DNA from 3 places in the Nocardia tengchongensis genome. Region 3 is predicted to be linked to each of the others. Evidence: riboswitches for the same ligand, from Rfam matches in the RefSeq annotation. Region 3 holds a riboswitch; each other region holds the start of a gene.
The links. Region 3 has a riboswitch for magnesium ahead of ACYVKL_RS32985 (NRAMP family divalent metal transporter). Riboswitches for the same ligand answer to the same signal wherever they lie in the genome.

Region 1 (6,070 bases), on a different contig from region 3:
CGCAGCAGGGCATCCGCGCACCGCGCGCGATGATGGACGAGTGAAACGCGGCGAGGGCGAGCGCCGTGCCCGGGCTCGCCGCAACGGCGGACGCCTCCTCAGGCCTCGTCCGGGTGCCGGGTGAGCAGCCGCTCGGTGGCGTCGTACTCGTAGAGTTCGGCATAGCGTCCCCAGTCGATGGCGATCCGCAGTTGTCGCCGCGCGGCGTGCTCGGTGAAGCCCCGCCGCAGCAGGTCGAGGAAGAAGCCGTCGCGCAGCCGCTGGTTGCGCGCACCGGCCAGCGCGTGGTCGATCGCCGCGACCAGAGGCGCCTTGGCCCGCGCCAGCCGCGCGAAAATGGCCTTGGCACTGTCGATATCGGCCTCGGTGAACAGGGTGCCGTCGAGGGTGAGCTCGATATCCCCGTCGGCGGTGGTGGCCAACCCCAGCATGGTGGCGGCGTCGACCAGCGGCATCAGATCGTCGACCTCGAAGCGCAACCCGCCCGCCAGATCCGGCAGGTCGGCCCGCCCGCCTCGGGCGGCAACAAAATCCAGCATGCCGCCGATTCCGTCCACCCCGGCATCGGGCAGCGGCCGGGTAGTGGGGCTGGGGGTGATGCTCGGCCAGCTGCCATCGAAGGTGACGTCGGTGAGCATCCGATAGGCCTGGTCCACCAGCGCCTGGAACCCCGCGCCGCGCGGGTCTCGCGGCTGCGGGAGACGCACCTGGATCTCACCCTTGATTCGCCCGGGATTGTTGTCCAGCACCAGGATTCGGTCGGCCAGCTGCACGGCCTCCTCGATGTTGTGGGTGACCATCAGCATGGTCTTGGTCGGGAAGGCAGTCTCCGCCCGCAGTCGCATGAGCTCGCCGCGCAGGTTCTCGGCGGTCAAGACGTCCAGCGCCGAGAACGGCTCGTCCATCAGCAATACCTCCGGCTGCACCACCAGGGCGCGGGCGAATCCCACCCGCTGGCGCATGCCGCCGGAAAGCTCCTTGGGATAGGCGTTCTCGAAACCGTCCAGGCCGATCATGTCGATGGCGTCGGTGACCCGCTCGCCGCGCTCCCAGGCCGAAATCCCTTGGGCGCGAAGGCCGAGTTCGACGTTCTGCCGCACAGTCAGCCACGGCAGCAACGCGAAGGTCTGGAACACCATGGCGGTATCGGCATTCGGCTCGGTGATCTCGGTCTGCCGGATGCGCGCGGACCCCGCAGAGGGGAGCGTCAGGCCCGCGATGATCCGCAGCAGCGTGGACTTGCCGGAGCCGGATTTGCCCAGCAGCGCGACGATTTCGCCCTCGCGCAGCTCGAGGCAGACATCCGAGAGCACAGGCAGCTGCTCGCCGGAGGGGTTGGTGAAGTTCTTGGTGACACGATCGACGGTGATGATGGGGGCGGACACGATGGGTCCTCCTTTCGAAAAGTGTTTCAGCTCAGCGAGAATCGCCGTTCGGCGGTGCGCTGCAGGCGTCGCCACAACAGGCGGTTGATCGTCACCGTGACCACGCTCATCACCACGGTGCCGAGCAGCACCCTGGCGAAGACGTCGTCGGTGGTGGCGTTGGTGATGTACGCGCCCAGGCCGTAGGCCTCCATACGCGTGTTCCCGGCCTCCACGACCTCGCCGACCAGCGTGGCGTTCCACGCGCCGCCGAACGCGGTGATCGCGCCGACCACGTAGCCGGGGGCGATCGCGGGCAATATCAACGACTTCCAGCGCTGCACGCTGTGCACGCCGAGATCGTCCATGGCCTCGCGCAGGTCCGTCGGGATCTGCCCGGCCGCCGCGATCACGTTGAACAGCACGTACCACTGCGCACCCAGCGCCATCAGCACGATGCCGCCGACATTCAGTGAGATGCCGGTGTAGGTGAGCGCCGCGATGACGAAGATGAACAAGAACTGGGCCGGGAAACTGGCCAGCACCTGCACCACCGGCTGAGCGAACCGGCAGACGCGCGGATTCATCCCGATCCACACGCCGACCGGCACCCACACGATGGTGGAGACCACCAGCAGCACTATCACGCGGCCGAGGCTGGCTAGCCCCATCAGCGAGGTCGGCCCGAATTCGGCCAGGCCAACGGTTCGTTCGAAGTAGGAGGCGAGTGCCCAGGTGCCCCAGGCGAGCGCGGCGAAGAGCAGTCCGAAGAAGAGCACATCGCCGATGCGGCTGCCCGCGCGCTCGTCGTAGGCGGAACGGGTGCTGCGCCCGAAGACCCGCATGAGGCGATCGACGTGCTCACCGACCGGTCGTAGGACCCGTGCCAGCCGGCCCGGCACCGTGCTGCGGCGCAGCAGGTCGAGCACCAGACTCCTCGGGGCCTGCGCACTTTCGGTGTGCTCCACCCGGAATCGCTCCGACCACGCCGTGAGCGGCCGCCAGAACACCACGTTCACCAGGACGATGGTGAGCACCATGACCAGCGCACCCACGATGAGATTGCCGACCTGAGCCTCCGAGGTGGCCGCCGCGATGAAGCTACCCATGCCGGGCAACGCTTCGTCCCGGCCGGATACCGTGATGACCTCCGAGGCCGCGAGCATGAACCACGCGCCGCCGAAGCTCATCATGCCGTTCCAGATCATCGGCACCATCGCCGTCGGCACCTCCAGCTGCCACAGCCGCTGCCAGCGGGTGAGCCGCATCATGCGGGCCGAATCATCCAGCTCCCGGGGCATATTGCGCAGCGCCTGGTAGTAGGCGAAGGTCATGTTCCAGGCCTGCGCGGTGAAGATGGCGAAGATGCACGCCGCCTCCGCGCCCAGATACGAGCCGTGGAACAGGCCCACGAACGCGGTGACCGTGATCGAAACCAGCGCCAGCACCGGCACCGACTGCAGCACGTCGAGGGCCGGGATGAGCACCTTCTCGGCTCGCCGCGAGCGTGCCGCCCACTGGCCGACGATCAGTGTGAAGAGGATGGACGCCGCCAGGCCGATGAACATGCGCAGCGTGGTGCGGGCCGCGTAATAGGGCAGATTCGCGGGATCGGTCGATACGGCCTCGGTTCCGGTATCCGGCGTCCAGGGCACCGACATGTCCCGAAACAGCCGCAGCACCAGCAGGATCAGCAGCACGCCCGCGCCGATGATCAGGTAGTCCACCGCTCGGAGCCGGCCGCGTACCCGCGGTACCTCGGGAGTCGTCTTGGGGCGGTCCGGAATTGTCAATTCAAGAGTCATTGCTGTTCACCTCGCTCCGAGCGGCTTCGTCGCAACTCAGTTGGTCGATTCGGCGGCGACCGCGGGCGGTGCGGTCATGACGTTGTAGGCGTGGACGGCCGAGGCCAGCACCGCCGGTACGCCGACGAGCAGGTTGAAAACCACGACGCCCATTCCGGCCCCGACCACCGCGCCTTCCAGACAGCCGGTGATGGCGCCGGGAATCGCCAACGTGCCCAACGTCAATGCGCCGACCGCGAGACCTTGGCCCGCGCCCAGCAGGACGCAGCCCAGCGGCGCGCCGATGACGGCACCCAGCAGCGTGCCCACCGCCAGGGCCACGGTGAGCTCGTTGTTGACGTTCTGGAAGACGGTATTCATCCGATCCTCGAAGCTGTCGGGATCGGCAATCTGCTGTGCCGCAGGGCCTTCGGCTTGCGCCTCCGCGACGGCGTGCAGCTCCGCGGCGATGCGTCGTTCCTCGGCGCTGACCGGTCGGGCCCGATCCGGGCTCGGGGTGAGGGTGGCGCTGTCGCCGTCGATGCGGGCGTCGATCGGGTACGTCGTGTCCTGCTTCGTGATGGTCAGCGGGATCGCCCCCACCACCACGCCCTGCGGATCGAGGATCTGCAGCTGGTCGGCGGTGGTTCGGAACGTGCCGAGGTCGGTGTGCAGCACCACCGATCGGTCCACGATCCGGGCGTCGCCGGACACGGCCTGAACGTTCACAGCGTCGGCGAGCCGGACGTCCGGTCCGGGTGCTGTGGCCGAAGCGGCAGCCGGGGCGACCAGTCCGGCGGCGGTCAGCGCCGCGGTGGCGAATGCGAGCAAGCGAATTCTCATCGGGATGTTTCCCCTCGGGATACCGCTGCCCGCATCGGTTTCCGGGCAGCATCGAATACCGTCGAGCACGGTGGTGCCGACGGGTCGGATATATATGCGAATCTCCGAATTCATTCGTAAAATGTGCACGCGAATAATCCGGTGCCGCGCAGGCGGCATCGTGATATCGGAGAATTACGTGCGTCGAGATATCGACGCGGTGTTGGTGTGCTGGCTAGCGGCCCGGACCGAGGCGGAGGGGCCGGCCCGGAGATCCCGGGTCATCATCGGGTGCCATCTTGCTACCCGACCTCCTCACTGGTAGAACGCGATTCGTCAACGCACGCGGGGAGGTCGCCCGGAACTCTCGGGGCGGACGCACACCCCTCTCGTCAGAGTTTTGGCACTGCACGACGTGTTCCGAATCGGAAAGCCACTTTGGATTACCCCTTGATCCGGAGAAATCTGTCCTAACCTTGGGCGTCTCTCGACGTCGTCAGATCAGTGGCCTATGTTCGTGCAGGAGCCTCGCCTATCGAGGTGCAACAGGGAACCTAGTTAACGACTCGTTAAAAGTCAAAACCGCTATTCGCTCATTCTTCGACCGTGGCCGACGCCACTGACAGGGCACCGGGCGGATGGCGTTGCGGAGCCGGTGGCCCCCGCCAAGACCACCGATGTCGGATTACCTACCCAACGTTGCGTGACGCGGCAGCAGCGGTCAGCCGTTCGGCTCCACGCTGGGATGCCGTGACGGCCTCCCGGGCATAGCGATGCATGCGCTGCTCGTAGTCGGCAACGGCGCTGAGCAGCGTGCCCCGGCCGGAGCCGAGACACATGGACAGGGTGGCGGCATCGCGCAGAGCGGTGTTCGCGCCCAGTCCGCCGGCCGGGCTCATGGCGTGAACGGCGTCGCCGAGCGCGGTCACTCGGCCGCCCGGCCAATCCGTCAGCGTCTGGGCCGAGCGAATCGGCAAGACTGCCAACGCGTTCCGATCGGAGGCAGTGAAAACAGCCCGCAGTCCAGGATGCCAATCCGCGCTGATGCCGACGGCCGTCTCGAGCATGTCGCCATCGAGTTCTCCGCTGTCGGCGAATCCGAGGGCCGTGCGCGTTCCGAAACACGCCCAGTACAGATAGTCGTTCACCGGTGTGAGGCGACGCCCGTCGAAAGCGCTCGCGCGGAATGCCATCGCATCCACGATGACGGCGAATCCCTCGGCGAATACCACCGACGTTCCGTCGAGCAGCGTTTCGGCGACCAGAGCGCGGGTGCGGGGAGTAAGCGTGGTTCTGCCGTAGAGACAGACCATCCCGGTGTCGACCGGATCAGCTGCGGGTACCAGTTGCCTGCGTACCGCGGAGTTCACCCCGTCGGCCGCCACCAGCACGTCGCACACCGTACTGGTCCCGTCCCTGAATCGCGCCGTAACCCCGCCCGCGCTCTCGCTGACATGTATCAGCTCCTTGCCGAACCGAATTTTATCGGTGATGCCGGTCATCAGAATCTCGCGCAGGGTCTGCCGGTTCACACTGAGATCACCATCCTCGGCCGTGTCCGCGCCCTCGACGGCCGAGGGCCGCCACGTATCCACCACCCGCCCCGATACCTCGTTCAACTCCACGTCGACGAACCGTCCGCCCGACCCGGCCACCGCGGACGTGTCCCGCAACATCTCCACCAGTTCCCCCGGCAAACACTCGGCCAAACTCTGCTGCCCGGTCTCATCGATCCGAATGCGGTACCCCTGAGTTCGGCTATCCGCCTCCGCATCCCGTTCGTACACCTCGAACTCCATGCCGTTCCCGCGCAGCCCCTGTGCCAGGCACAACCCGCCCAGCCCCGCTCCGGCAATCACAACTCGCACTATCGCACGCTCACTCTCACAACAAGATCGACCACTCACACCGAACCGGTGCACAGCCACGCTCGCTGTCTTCGCTTGCGCCGGGCTTGCACCACGCTGGCGCGTCCGGCAATGGACCACCGCGGGCAGCTGTCCATCCCGTCGACCACGCAGCATCACGGCAAGCGACGACCGATCAACCCCACGCTCGCCGTAACAACCCGCAGGATTAACCGGTCAACCGCCCATACGT
Region 2 (6,070 bases), on a different contig from region 3:
GCGCGGGCCGGCGGGGTGGCTGCTCGGTGGTGCGCCATTCGTGGCGGTCGGGGGCGCGCTGCGGTTCGGGCGGGTAGTGGTGCTCGGGCGCGGTGTTGCGGTCGGCCATGGCGCGCGCCGACCAGCGGATGGCGTAGCCGATCACGAAGCAGGGCAGTGAGACCGCCACGAAAACGAGGACCGCGGCGATGACGCCGCTGCCGATTCCCAGTACCAGCAACTCCCAGCCGGGGTAGCAGGTGGTGCCGGTCGAGCAGTCGCCGTAGGTGCGTTGCCCGTACTGCCAGGCGAGCAGTCCCAGGCCCGCTCCGAGGGCCAGCGCGAGCAGCGTATTGGCGATGTACCAGCAGCGCAGCAGTTTCCGCAGGAAGATCAGGGTGCCCAGTTGTCCGGCGTCGAGGCTGTCGGCGATGTCGTCGCCGACGCCCAGATGCCGCCCCCATCCGGATGGTTCGACGGCCTCGGCAACGGCGGGGCTATTGGCGTACCGGCTTGCGGTCATACTGGTCGATCCTTCTGCACCTCGAACAGTCCACGAGCACAGGTTGATTCGCAATGCCGCCCCGAACTGAATCCAAACTGGGTCGATCATTGCAGCGTCGGGCGATCCGCGCTCACCTTGTGGCGGAATCGGTCCTGGATGCGCGGCGGCGGCGCCGGGCCGGGATCGGGGGTCGGCCCGGCGCCGCCGGGATCGCGGCGCCCGCTGCGCGGCGGGGACGCGGGGTGACGAGTCTCGGGGAAGAGGACTCGCCGTCGTCGTGTACCGCTGGGTGTCTGCGCTTTTTCACCCGGGCACTTCGGACAAACAGAACGTTAGCGATGCAGTTGCTGAAATGCGATGTGAGCGTGGGAATTAGGGGATCATTAGGGGCTGTTGACGTTTCGCGACCAGGGTGGTGCAGCGAAAGGGTTGCCGGAGATCATCTTCCGGGCGCGCGAACCGACGGGTCGGCAACGACTGGTCCGATACGGGCGTATCGGGGGTGCGCAACGCCGACACTGCATGTATGCGCCAATGGCGTCGCAGTTTTCATTCACCCGTTCATCTGGGGAGATGATCGACAATGATTCGGTCACGCAAGTCGGCTCTGGCCGCGTTCACCACCGCTACCGCCGCGGCCGCGGCGCTCGTCCTGGCCGCGCCCGACGCGGCCGCCTACGTCAGCAGCGTGAACATCGCCACCGGAACCAGCATCGGCGGCGGCTACGGCACCAACTGCGCCTACACCGTCACCGTCAACGGCAGTCCGAACGAGTACGTGTGGCTCTACGACAGCAATGCGGCAAGCTTCAATCCACAGCAGTTCAGCCTGGGCACCGGCGGTACCGCCACCTCGAGCTGGACACCGACCTCGACCGGGACGCACTACGTGCAGGCCTGGACCTACAACGGCTCCCAGTGGGCGACGGTGACGGTCAATACCGGCATCAATCTGGGCAGCGCCTGCGTGGTCACCAAGTGAGCGCGGCGGGTTCACCCGCGCATTCTCGGGTCGCCCGCCGGTGAGCCGAGCCGGCCGATGGGTTCGCGTATCGGCCGGTCCGGGGCCGGGTGTGCGCTCACACCCGGGCCCGGGCATTACTCTTGACCCGGTGCAGACCGAGCAGCCTCCCTCCGAGGAGCCCCGCATCTGGGGTGGAACGACCCTCACCGAACGCCGTGAGGCGCGCCGCACCGCCTTGCTCGAGGCCGCACTGGATCTGATCGGCGAGTCCGGGGCGGGCGCGGTCACCATGCGCGCGGTGTGCCGGCGCGCGACACTGACCGACCGCTATTTCTACGAATCCTTCGCCAGCCGCGACGAGCTGCTCGATGTGCTCTATCGCCAGATCGCCGACGAGTTCCTCGATCCGATGACCGCGTTCGCCGTCGCCGACTCTCCCGACCGCGATCGGGCGCTGTCGGAAACGTTGGTGGACAAGGTGCTTCAGGATCCGCGCAAGTCGCGGCTGTTTCTGGTGGAGCCGTATTCCTCGACCGGGCTGGGACAGACCACGATCGCGGTGATGCCCGCCTTCACCCGGTTGATCCAGGATCATCTGTTCGCCCACATCGACGATCCGGTGCGGCGGCGGCTGGCCGCGGTCACCATGGCCAGCGGCAATGCGGGCATGTTCTCGGCGTGGCTCAACGGCACGCTGCGCGCTACCCGCGAGCAGATCGTCGATCATCTGGTGCAGACCATCGACGCCTACCGCGGGATGTATCGCGGCTGACACCGGCCCGGGTTGCCGGGCGGGTGCGGGGCGACGGCGGTCACATCGGGTTGCCGATCGGCGCGTACGGGTGTTTACTCGCTGACGCAAGGTGCCGTCGTTAGCTGAGGCTCCTTCACGGATACAGGCCGGCGATCCCGAACGTCGAGAGACGCCCCGGATCAGGACAGGCTTCCCCGAGCTAAGGGGACGCCCCGACCGGCTCCCGCCCAGGTGGCGGGTTACGCCGTGGAGTGCTGAAGGTCTTACGAGGGGTGGTACCGCACCGGCGAATCCCCGCCGGTCCCACTCCCCCGGCATGCACGCGACGCTGTGGCGTCGCGTTGTCGATATGTGCCGAGGAGGTGGTGGGCGTGCCCGATGGACCGGGACCGAGTTCCGTTAGCCAATCGTTCACTAGGCGACACTCCACTTATTCCTCGGCGGTTACCCCGTTCCCGGTAGCGTCCGATTCCTGAGTGCGCCGTCATCTGCTGGGAGATCGAGATGACCACCTGGGAAATGCTGCTCCGCCTGGCCACCGGTGTCGGGTTGGGCGCGATCATCGGATTCGAGCGTCAGTTCCGTGCCCGCATGGCCGGTCTGCGCACCAACGCGCTGGTCTCGGCCGGTGCGACGCTGTTCGTGCTGTTGTCGGCGCACGGCTTCAACGGCGCCACCGCCGACCCGACCCGCGTTGCCGCGCAGATCGTTTCGGGTATCGGCTTCCTGGGCGCGGGTGTGATCCTGCGTGACGGGTTCAATATCCGCGGCCTCAATACCGCTGCCACCCTGTGGTGTTCGGCCGCGGTCGGTGCGCTCGCCGGTGCCGGCATGTACTCGACGGCCGCGGCGGGCACGGTCGCGGTGGTGGTGGTCAATACCGCGCTGCGCACCGTGGCCCGGTCGGTGGACCGCCCGATCGCCGACGGCACCGACGCCCAGGACGCGTTGTATGCCTTCCACGCCGATACCGACGACGCCCACGAGGCGCAGGTGCGGGCGCTGCTGGTGCAGTCGTTGACGCGCACCGACTTGCGGCTGGTGTCGATCTCGAGTCATGACACGTCCCCGGGCCGCGTGCAGGTGCGGGCCGAACTCACCGGCGATCGTCGTGACGATCGTCAGATGGAGTCCGCGGTGAGCCGGTTGAGCTTGGAGCCTTCGGTGACCAGTGTCGGCTGGCGCACCGTGCCGCGGCCGGTGGAAACCGAGCAGTGAGCACGGTTCAGACCATGGCGGAGGGGACGAGGGTGGTCAGGCCGCCGTCGACGAGCAGGTCGATGCCGGTGATGTAGGAGGCGTCGGACGAGGCCAGGAACGCAACAGCGGCCGCAACCTCGTCGGATGTTCCGATGCGTCCGGTGGCGACGAGGGATCCGGCGGCGGCTTGGGCTTGCGGGGAGGCTTCGGCGCGGAAGGCGGGGGTGTCGATGTAGCCGGGGCTGATCGAGTTGACGCGAATTCCCTTGGGGGCCAGCTCTGCTGCGACGGTGCGGGCCACGTTGTGGACGGCGGCCTTGGTGGCGCTGTAAAGGGCCGCGCCGGGGGCGCCGCGGTAGAGGGCGAAGGAGGCGTTGACGACGATGGCGCTGCCGGGGCCGAGCAGCGGCACGGTGGCCTGGATGGTGAAGAAGGCCGCCTTGACGTTGATGGCGACGACGCGGTCGAATTCCTCGGCGGTGACGGCGGTCAGGGGTTGGAAGGCTCCGATACCGGCATTGACGAACACCACGTCGAGGCGACCGAATTGTTCGGTGATGGTGCGGGTCAGTGCGGCGAGGTCGTCGGGGTCGGTGATGTCGCCGGCGATCGCGGTGGCGCGCGGGCCCAGGGCGGTGGCGGCGTCATCGAGGCGGGCTTTGTCGCGACCGGTGATGATGACGTGCGCGCCTTCGTCGATGAGGCGCTGCGCGGTGGCCAGGCCCATGCCGCTGCTGCCGCCGGTGATGAGGGCGATCTTGTGGTCGAAGCGGGATGCGTTGTGCGTCATGGCTTCAGCGTGCCGGGGCCGGCGCGGGGCAAACAGTGCGTGTTTATCGTGGGTGTGACACCACCACCTTCACGCTGGCGTCTCCCCTGTTCACGCCGCCGTGATTGTCAGGCGGGTGGGGCCAGGCGCAGGCGGTGCAGGCGGTCGAGGGCTTCGGCGGTGCCGGTGTCGGGGCGCGGGTTGTAGAGCACCACGTGCTGATCGGGCCGGTCGGCCAGGGTGAGCGTGGTGGTGTCGAAGTGCAGCTCGCCGGCGTGGGGGTGGTGCAGTGCGTTGACCGCTTGGGCGGCGGCACCGACATCGTGGCGCGCCCACAGGGTCGCGAATTCGGGGCTGCGCTTCGCGAGTTCGGTGACGACGGCCTCGAATCCGGGATCGCCGGGGCAGGTGGCGGAGTCGGCGCGGTAGGCGGCCACGACCGCGGGTGCGCCGTGGGCCCACACCTGTTTCATGGCGAGGTAGCGGGGGTTGGTGAAGTAGGTGATCAGGCAGTTGTGGCCGGGGCCGTCGTAGTCGAAGACGGCGCGGGCGGCGTCGTTGTAGGCCAGCACGCTCCAATAGCGGTCGCGCAGCACCGCGGGCCGGGTTCCCCAGGCGTCGAGCAGGTTGCGGGTTTCGGCGGTGACGTCGGTGCCGGAGTCTCCGGCGCGGCACGGCGGGTTGAGTCCGGCCAGGACGTAGAGGTGGCCGCGTTCGGTGGCGTCGAGGCGCAGGGCGGCGGCCACGGCGTCGAGGACGTCGCCCGAGACGGTGATGTCGCGGCCTTGTTCGAGCCAGGTGTACCAGGAGACGCCGACTCCGGCGAGGACGGCGACCTCTTCGCGGCGCAGGCCCGGGGTGCGGCGGCGCCCGGCGGCGGGCAGTCCGACCTGGTCGGGGGTGATGCGGGCGCGTCTGCCGCGCAGGAACTCTCGCAGTTGTTCGCGGCGCACGCCCACTGGGTCCATACCTCACGCTAACAATCGCGGGGCCCGTTCGGTTCCGGCGACGGTTAGCATGTGACCGGATTTCGGGTTGGAAGGGGGGCCGGATGCGGCAGATTCTGGTGGCGGCGCTGGTGGCACTGGTGGTGTCGATCACGGTGACGCCGTTGCTGATTCGATTGTTCACCCGGCGCCGGCTCGGGCAGGCGATCCGCTCCGACGGTCCGGCCAGTCATCTGGCCAAGCACGGGACCCCGACGATGGGCGGGGTGGCGATCCTGGTCGCGCTGTGGTGCGGGTACGGGGCGGCGACGCTGGTGGGCCGGCATTTCGAGGGGCGCGGGCCCTCGGCGTCGGGGCTGTTGGTGCTGGGGTTGGCGACGGCGTTGGGTGCGGTGGGGTTCGTCGATGACGCGGTCAAGTTATCGCAACAGCGCAGTCTGGGGTTGACCGCGTCGGGCAAGATCGTCGGACAGTTGTGCGCGGCGGTGGTTTTCGGGGTGCTGGCGTTGCAGTTCCGGGGCGGGTCGGGGCTGACGCCGGGCAGCAAGCAGATCTCGATCGTGCGCGACATCTCGACGGTGTCGCTGGCGGTGGCGGGGTTCTTGCTGGTGGTGTGCCTGATCGTGGTGGCGTGGTCGAACGCGGTCAACATCACCGACGGTCTCGACGGTCTGGCGGCGGGGTCGATGGGGTTGGCGCTGGGTTCCTATCTGCTGATCACGTTCTGGCAGTATGCGCACGCGTGCGCGACCAAGGCGGTGCCGGGCTGCTACACGGTGCGTGATCCGCTGGATCTGTCGGTGGTGTGCGCGGCGGGCGCGGCGGCGTGTGTGGGATTCCTGTGGTGGAACGCGGCGCCGGCGAAGATCTTCATGGGTGACACCGGGTCGCTGGCGTTGGGCGGGCTGCTGGCGGGGTTGTCGATCACCACGCGCACCGAGTTGCTGATGGT
Region 3 (6,070 bases):
CGACTGGTGGAACTCCACGTGGTGGCCAAACGGTATCTGGCAGCCACGGATTCGGCCCACGCCGCGGCGCTGTCGGCGTCCAGCCGCCGCACGCTGGTCGCTCAAGGCGGACCCATGACCGCCGCGGAGATCGCCGCCTTCGAGAGCGATCCCGAATTCACCGCCGCCATCGCCCTGCGCCGCGCCGATGACGCCGGCAAGGTCGTCGGCCTCACCGTGCACGCACTCGAAACCTGGCGGCCGATCGTCGAGCGCGTGGCGGCCGCCGCTGACCTGGCCGTCGCGCGCTGATTCCGTCGCCACCTGGCGGCCGCCCGCCGACCTGGACCTCGTGCGGTGATTCCATCGCCACCGGGCGGCTGCCCGCCGGTGCCGAGGTCATCGGACCCGGTCGCGGGGCGCGCATAGACTCGATCTATGCCGTTGTCCCCGCGCGTCCCCGATCTGTCCGCCCTCGACCTGCTGCTGTCGGTGATCGAGCTGGGCAGTCTGGGGCGCGCGGCCAAGGCGCACGGGATCAGTCAGCCGTCGGCGAGTTCACGGATCCGCTACCTCGAGCAGCTGGTCGGCGTGCCGGTGCTGGAGCGGACGACGCTCGGTTCGCGGCCGACCGCGGCGGGGGCGCTGATCGCGGAGTGGGCGCGCGATGTGGTGGACGCGGCCGCGCGCCTCGACGCCGGGATCGACAGTCTGCGCACGCAACGCGATTCGCGATTGCGGGTGGCGGCGAGCCAGACGGTGGCCGAGTACCTGTTTCCCAAGTGGCTGATGGGTCTGCGGGCGCGGATGCCGGACACCTCCATCGCGCTGGAATCGGGCAATTCGGCCGAGGTGGCCAGGGCGGTGCTCGACGGGCGGGCCGGAATCGGATTCGTGGAGAGCCCGCGGCTGCCGGGGGAGCTGGAAAGCCATGTGGTGGCGCGGGATCGGCTGGTCGTGGTGGTCGCGCCCGGTCATCCGTGGGCGCGGCGCGCGGAGATCGGCGCGGGCGAGCTGGCGCGCACCCCTCTCATCTATCGCGAGCCCGGGTCGGGAACCCGGAACTCCTTCGAGCGGGCCATGACGGCGGAGGTCCCGGGGTGGGAGCCGGCCGTCGCGCTGGAGTTGTCCTCGACGACGGCCATCAAGACCGCGGTCGCCGACGGCCTGGCGCCGGCGGTGCTGAGTTCGCTGGCCGTCGCGACCGAGCTGGCCGAGGGAATTCTGGTGTCGCCCGGCGTGACGGGTCTGGATCTGGAACGGCAGTTGCGGGCGGTGTGGCCGATCGGCCAGAAGCCGACCGGTCCGGCGCGTGACTTGTATGCCATTGCGTGCCGCCCGATCTGAAGCATTCCAGCGGGTTTCGCTGTCACTTCCGGGAGTTTTGTCCGATGTGTTGACAGAGTGACGCCGATCACCATAGTCTTCCGGCGCGAGCCGAACGGATTTCCGGACGGCCATGTCTGCCTGCACATTCAAAGTGCCTTTACAATGGCTTCGCTGAATTCGCAGCGCGAAGACACAAGTGCGCCAACGCGTCCCGTGTGCGTTATCAAAGGGTTATGGTCACGGAATGGTGCGAACCGCCGCCGCTGCCGCAGACCCGGATGAGCCAGTCATTCCGGCCACTGCTTCGCGGGCGAAGCTAGAGGTTGTTCCCGAAACGCCCGACCCAGAAGCGCCCCAGCCCCATTCTTTCGGCGCACACGTCCTGAGCGCGGCCGATATCGAGCGACTCCCGTCCTCGGCCCGCCACCGCATCGCGGCCTTCATCCATCTCCAGGTGGCGACCCTGGAGGAATGGCCCGAGCCGGTGCTGCCCCCGATTCCGGAGCTCGACGAACTCTGACCGACCCGGCCGACGCGGAAGTTCCGCGCCGGCCCACCCGAGATGTCGGGTTCTGTACGGGCCACCGACGGCCCGGGGCTCAGCTGCCGATGGCCTGAGCCACCTTGACCCCCACCAGGATCACGGCCACCAGCAGGTATCCGCGCAATGCCAGCATGCCCGCGGTGCGCCCCGGGGAGAACGCCGGACGCTCCAAGGTGTCCAGCGCGGGGGTGCGCCAGGTGTCGCGGTCGGCCCGCAGGATGGCCCTGCGCTCGTCCCGCGTCAGCCGGGTCGCCTCGAGCTCCTCCACCTGATCCGGGTCCAGATTCCCGAATTCCTTTGCCGTGCGCTCGGTTTCCCGGCGTCGGCCGCGCTGCCAGGCGATCAGCATGCCCGCGCCACCGAGCACGCCCACCAGCGCACCCCCGCCGAAACCCAGCTCCAGGTTCGCGGTGGTGATGCCGGGGAAGAAAGTCGCCGCGGTCAGCGCCAGCGACAACAACACCAGCGACCACACGATCACGCCCGCGACGATGTTCTGCCGCACCGTGTTCACCCACGGCCCCAGCACCGCCTTGTCATTGCAGAGCAGCACCAGGAACACCGTCGCCGAGGGCAGCAGCACCCCCGCCAGCGCCTGTACACCCTGGGTGAGCAGGCCCAGCACGTGATCGGGGCTGAACGACACCGCCGCCGCGAGCGCCAGCAGCGCCGCGTAACCCGCGTAGAACGCCGGCGCCTCGGAGATCTTCCAGTGCAGCGAATGCCGCTTGCCCAAGGTGTCGCCGAGCGCGTAGGTGGTGGCCAGGCCCACCGCGTTCGCCCCGATCAGCGACGCGTCCAGCAGCAGCAGCGCGAACAGCGCGCCCACCGTGGGCCCGGCATGGTCGTGCAGCGCCCGCGCCACCGCGCCCGCATCGGTGAAATTCCCGGCCGCGACGGTGCCGCCGAGCCCGAAGGTGGTGGCCGTCATGATGGCGACGGCCCCGGCCATCACCACCACGATGCCGACCCACAGATCGATGCGCTCGTAACGGATCCACCGCGGGGTGATGCGCTTGTCGACGATATTGGACTGCTGGAAGAACAGCTGCCAGGGTGCGACGGTGGTGCCCACGATGGCGACGATGAGCAGCAGCAGCGTCGAGTTCAGCCCGCCCGGGAACGAGGGCACGAAGCCGTGCACGACCTGGGATCGGTTGGGGTGCACCAGGAATGCCAGCGGGAACATGACGATGTTCAGTGCGATCAGCCCGAACAGGAACCGCTCCCAGCGCTGGAACGACCCGCCCGCCACCATGGCGAACAACCCGACGGCGGCCAGCGGCACGGCCACGTCCTTGGGCAGCCCGAAGTAGCTGAGCGCCATGGAGACACCGATGAATTCGGTGACGATGGTGAGCGCGTTGACCACGAACAGATCGCCCACGCTGAACGCGCCCCAGAACTTCCCGAAGCGGTCGAAGATCAAGCGCGCGTGGCCGACTCCGGCGACCGCGCCCAGGCGGACCACCATCTCCTGGTTCACATACAGCACCGGGATCAGCAGGATCAGCGTCCAGGCCAGGGCCATGCCGTAGTTCTGCCCGGCCTGCGCGTAGGTGGCCACGCCACCGGCGTCGTTGTCGCCGACCATGACGATCAGGCCGGGGCCGATGATGGCCAGCAGCATGCGGAAACGCTGGAGGCGCGAGCGCCCCTCGAGGGTGTCGTGGCGGCCGATGGAGCCGAACGCGCCGACGATGTCGCCGACGTGGGCGCTGTCCATGACGGCGCCCGTCGGGCCGGCGGTGTCACCGGGCGGAGTGGCGGTGGCGCCGGAGGCGGCGACGGTGGAGGTGCGGCGGCCGGAGCCGTTCGCGAAGAAGGCCATGGCCTGTCCCTCGCTTTCGATCAGCAGTTTCTGCGGGCATGCGGAATACGCCCGGCGGCAGCCGATTTCGGGCAGCGATCGACCTGACCACGGCGCGCGCCGACGCCGGCGCAGGGTGCGCCGGGGCAGCTCGAGCGGGAACGGGTCAGCCGGTGACCGGAATGCGGCGGGCCGGGGACGTCGAGAACGTGAAATACGTACTCGGATACGGACTATCGCCGGAACTCATGGTTCGTCCCTCACCTCCTTGCCGCCGAGGCGTACGGGGACGCCGCTGATCGTGGTGTCGCAACGCGCACGGCAAGAAGGAACCAGGGCCGCGCACACGAACAGCGAAGGCCCCGCACCCCTCTCGTCAGAGCTTCGGCACTGCACGACGTATCCGGGGGCTCGCGGCCCGGGGAAGCCACTTCGGATCACCCCTTAATCCGGGGTGATCTGTCCTAACCCTGGGCGTCTCTCGACGTCGTCGGATCAGTGGCCTGTGTTCGTACAGGAGCCTCGCCTAGCGAGGTGCTGACTTGGGCAATGGTGAGCCCGGGTCGGGTGCTTGTCAAATCCGGCCCGGTCGGTTCGCTGAAACCCCGTTTGTTCATCTTCGAGACATATTGGATATACCTGAATGAACGGCGGATTCACTTGGCGTGCAACGGGATAGCCACGGATGTGTAACGAGTCACTTATGGCAAATATGCATTGCCGATCAGCTGAGAACAGACTTAGGGTTTGCTTGTCACTAACTGATCCTGCGATGAGGTTTAATTCCGCGGGCCTACTCAATCGAGGTAAATCAAGTGCGCAAGAGTGGATTCGCTGCGGTTACCGCATTGGTGGCCGCCGTCACGGCAATTACCGCAGGAACAGCGAACGCCGACCATGAGGTGGGTGACGTCGGTGCCGTTCACTACTCGGCATCCGCTACCGACCGATCGGCGGTCATTTCCACCGATATCGGCTCGATGGACGTGGAGAATGGCGTTTTCAAGATCAAGGGCGCCGATGGCACGGTAGTTGCCGGAACCGAGCTGACATTCCGGGTGGACGACTTCGTTTTCCCGATCGCGGCCGAAATCCGGGAGCGCACTGTCACTTTGACGCCGCAGCTCGATCTGCAGCACGCGGCCTACCAGCCGGTCGCGCTGCCTTTTGAGGACACCGCTCCCTGGAAGACCCCCTACGACCGCGAGCAGGCGGCGTGGAACCGTATGAAGGACACCATCTCCGTCGGCGCGACCATCGGGACCCTGGTCGGCGGCGTCGGCGGCGCGGCCGTCGGCTGCGCCCTGGGTGGCATCGCCGTCGGCGGCGGGGCCACGCTGGCCACCGGCATCATCGGCGGCCTGTTCTCCTTCTTGCCCGGTGCGGTCGTCGGCTGCCTCGCGGGCGCCGCGGCCATGGGTGCGCTCGGCGCGATCGGCGGCCTGCTCCTGGTGACCGCCCCGGTGGCCATCGCCGCCGCGATCCAGTACTTCACCACCATCAACCAGCCGTTCACCCCGGCTCCGGCGAAGTAGCGGGAGCGGAGCTCGGTGTCGGGTCGTGGCCGGTCAGCCGGTCACGACTCGATGCCTTCGCCCTTCCGGACCTGCCACGAGCTGAGCTGGCGCGGCCGGTACTCGGCGCGGACCAACGGGTTGTGGCCCTGCCGCCCGACCTGCTGCTCCCGTTTGAATTCGCGGAAGTATTCGAACCGGATCATCAACAGGCCCGAAACAATCAGTACCGCAGCGGCAATCCCGCCGATGAGCGCCCAGCCGTAGAATTTCGACGCGGCCGCCACGATCGTCATGCCGAAGGCCGCGATCCCGAGCAGGCACATCACCAGCGCCGCGCCTTCTCGCGGGTCCTCGATAGCGTCACCGGGATGCGGATGCCAGTGCTGACCGTCCTGTTCGACCGCTGTCACCCTGACCATGTCCTTACCTCCCTCGAGCAGCGAAGATTCCTTTCTCTTCTCCAGAATGCACCCGCCGCCCCGGCTACGCGAGGGTAATATCCCGGATTAACGAACAAAGCGCCGGATTGTGTTTCAACCCTGCTTGGCGCGGTGGTCCGGTAAATGACCGCGTCGTATTTCGGACGATCGACCGGAATAGCTTTCGCGCGCACTGTGAGAACGCTCGAAGGATTCGAAACCCGCCGCCGCGCATAGCATCTGGTACGCGAATCCAGGTACGTTCGGAGACATGGGGAGTCCGGACGGCGTGTCACGCCGCTCACGCAGGTTTCGCCGTCCGCTCGCCCTGGCGGCCGGTGTCGTGGCGGCGGTGACGATCGCGGGTCTGTTGCCGAGTTGGTGGTGCGGCCGCGACGCCGACGCCTGGTTGCGCGGGGATCCGGGACGGGTGCGCGCGCTGGCCGAGGAGTCGGTGGCCTTCGAAGCCGCC

Region 1: it holds a riboswitch for magnesium, as region 3 does, so the genes downstream of both, ACYVKL_RS34920 (DUF8020 domain-containing protein) here and ACYVKL_RS32985 (NRAMP family divalent metal transporter) in region 3, are expected to answer to the same signal.
Region 2: it holds a riboswitch for magnesium, as region 3 does, so the genes downstream of both, ACYVKL_RS29860 (MgtC/SapB family protein) here and ACYVKL_RS32985 (NRAMP family divalent metal transporter) in region 3, are expected to answer to the same signal.

What each region holds. Positions count from the first base shown of each region.
Region 1 covers NZ_BAAGUM010000018.1:67,316-73,385, forward strand. The annotation lists gene ACYVKL_RS34905 (hypothetical protein) at 1-44, shown strand, start outside; gene ACYVKL_RS34910 (ABC transporter ATP-binding protein) at 99-1,385, opposite strand; gene ACYVKL_RS34915 (ABC transporter permease) at 1,412-3,169, opposite strand; gene ACYVKL_RS34920 (DUF8020 domain-containing protein) at 3,206-3,991, opposite strand; M-box (ykoK) riboswitch at 4,348-4,517, opposite strand; gene ACYVKL_RS34925 (FAD-dependent oxidoreductase) at 4,660-5,898, opposite strand.
Region 2 covers NZ_BAAGUM010000015.1:692,298-698,367, forward strand. The annotation lists gene ACYVKL_RS29845 (hypothetical protein) at 1-502, opposite strand, end outside; gene ACYVKL_RS29850 (hypothetical protein) at 1,068-1,466, shown strand; gene ACYVKL_RS29855 (TetR/AcrR family transcriptional regulator) at 1,597-2,220, shown strand; M-box (ykoK) riboswitch at 2,310-2,483, shown strand; gene ACYVKL_RS29860 (MgtC/SapB family protein) at 2,707-3,420, shown strand; gene ACYVKL_RS29865 (glucose 1-dehydrogenase) at 3,428-4,192, opposite strand; gene ACYVKL_RS29870 (helix-turn-helix transcriptional regulator) at 4,300-5,139, opposite strand; gene mraY (phospho-N-acetylmuramoyl-pentapeptide-transferase) at 5,223-6,070, shown strand, end outside.
Region 3 covers NZ_BAAGUM010000017.1:427,635-433,704, forward strand. The annotation lists gene ACYVKL_RS32970 (inositol oxygenase family protein) at 1-291, shown strand, start outside; gene ACYVKL_RS32975 (LysR family transcriptional regulator) at 418-1,326, shown strand; gene ACYVKL_RS32980 (hypothetical protein) at 1,553-1,828, shown strand; gene ACYVKL_RS32985 (NRAMP family divalent metal transporter) at 1,908-3,683, opposite strand; M-box (ykoK) riboswitch at 4,024-4,203, opposite strand; gene ACYVKL_RS32990 (DUF8020 domain-containing protein) at 4,511-5,197, shown strand; gene ACYVKL_RS32995 (hypothetical protein) at 5,239-5,598, opposite strand; gene ACYVKL_RS33000 (hypothetical protein) at 5,870-6,070, shown strand, end outside.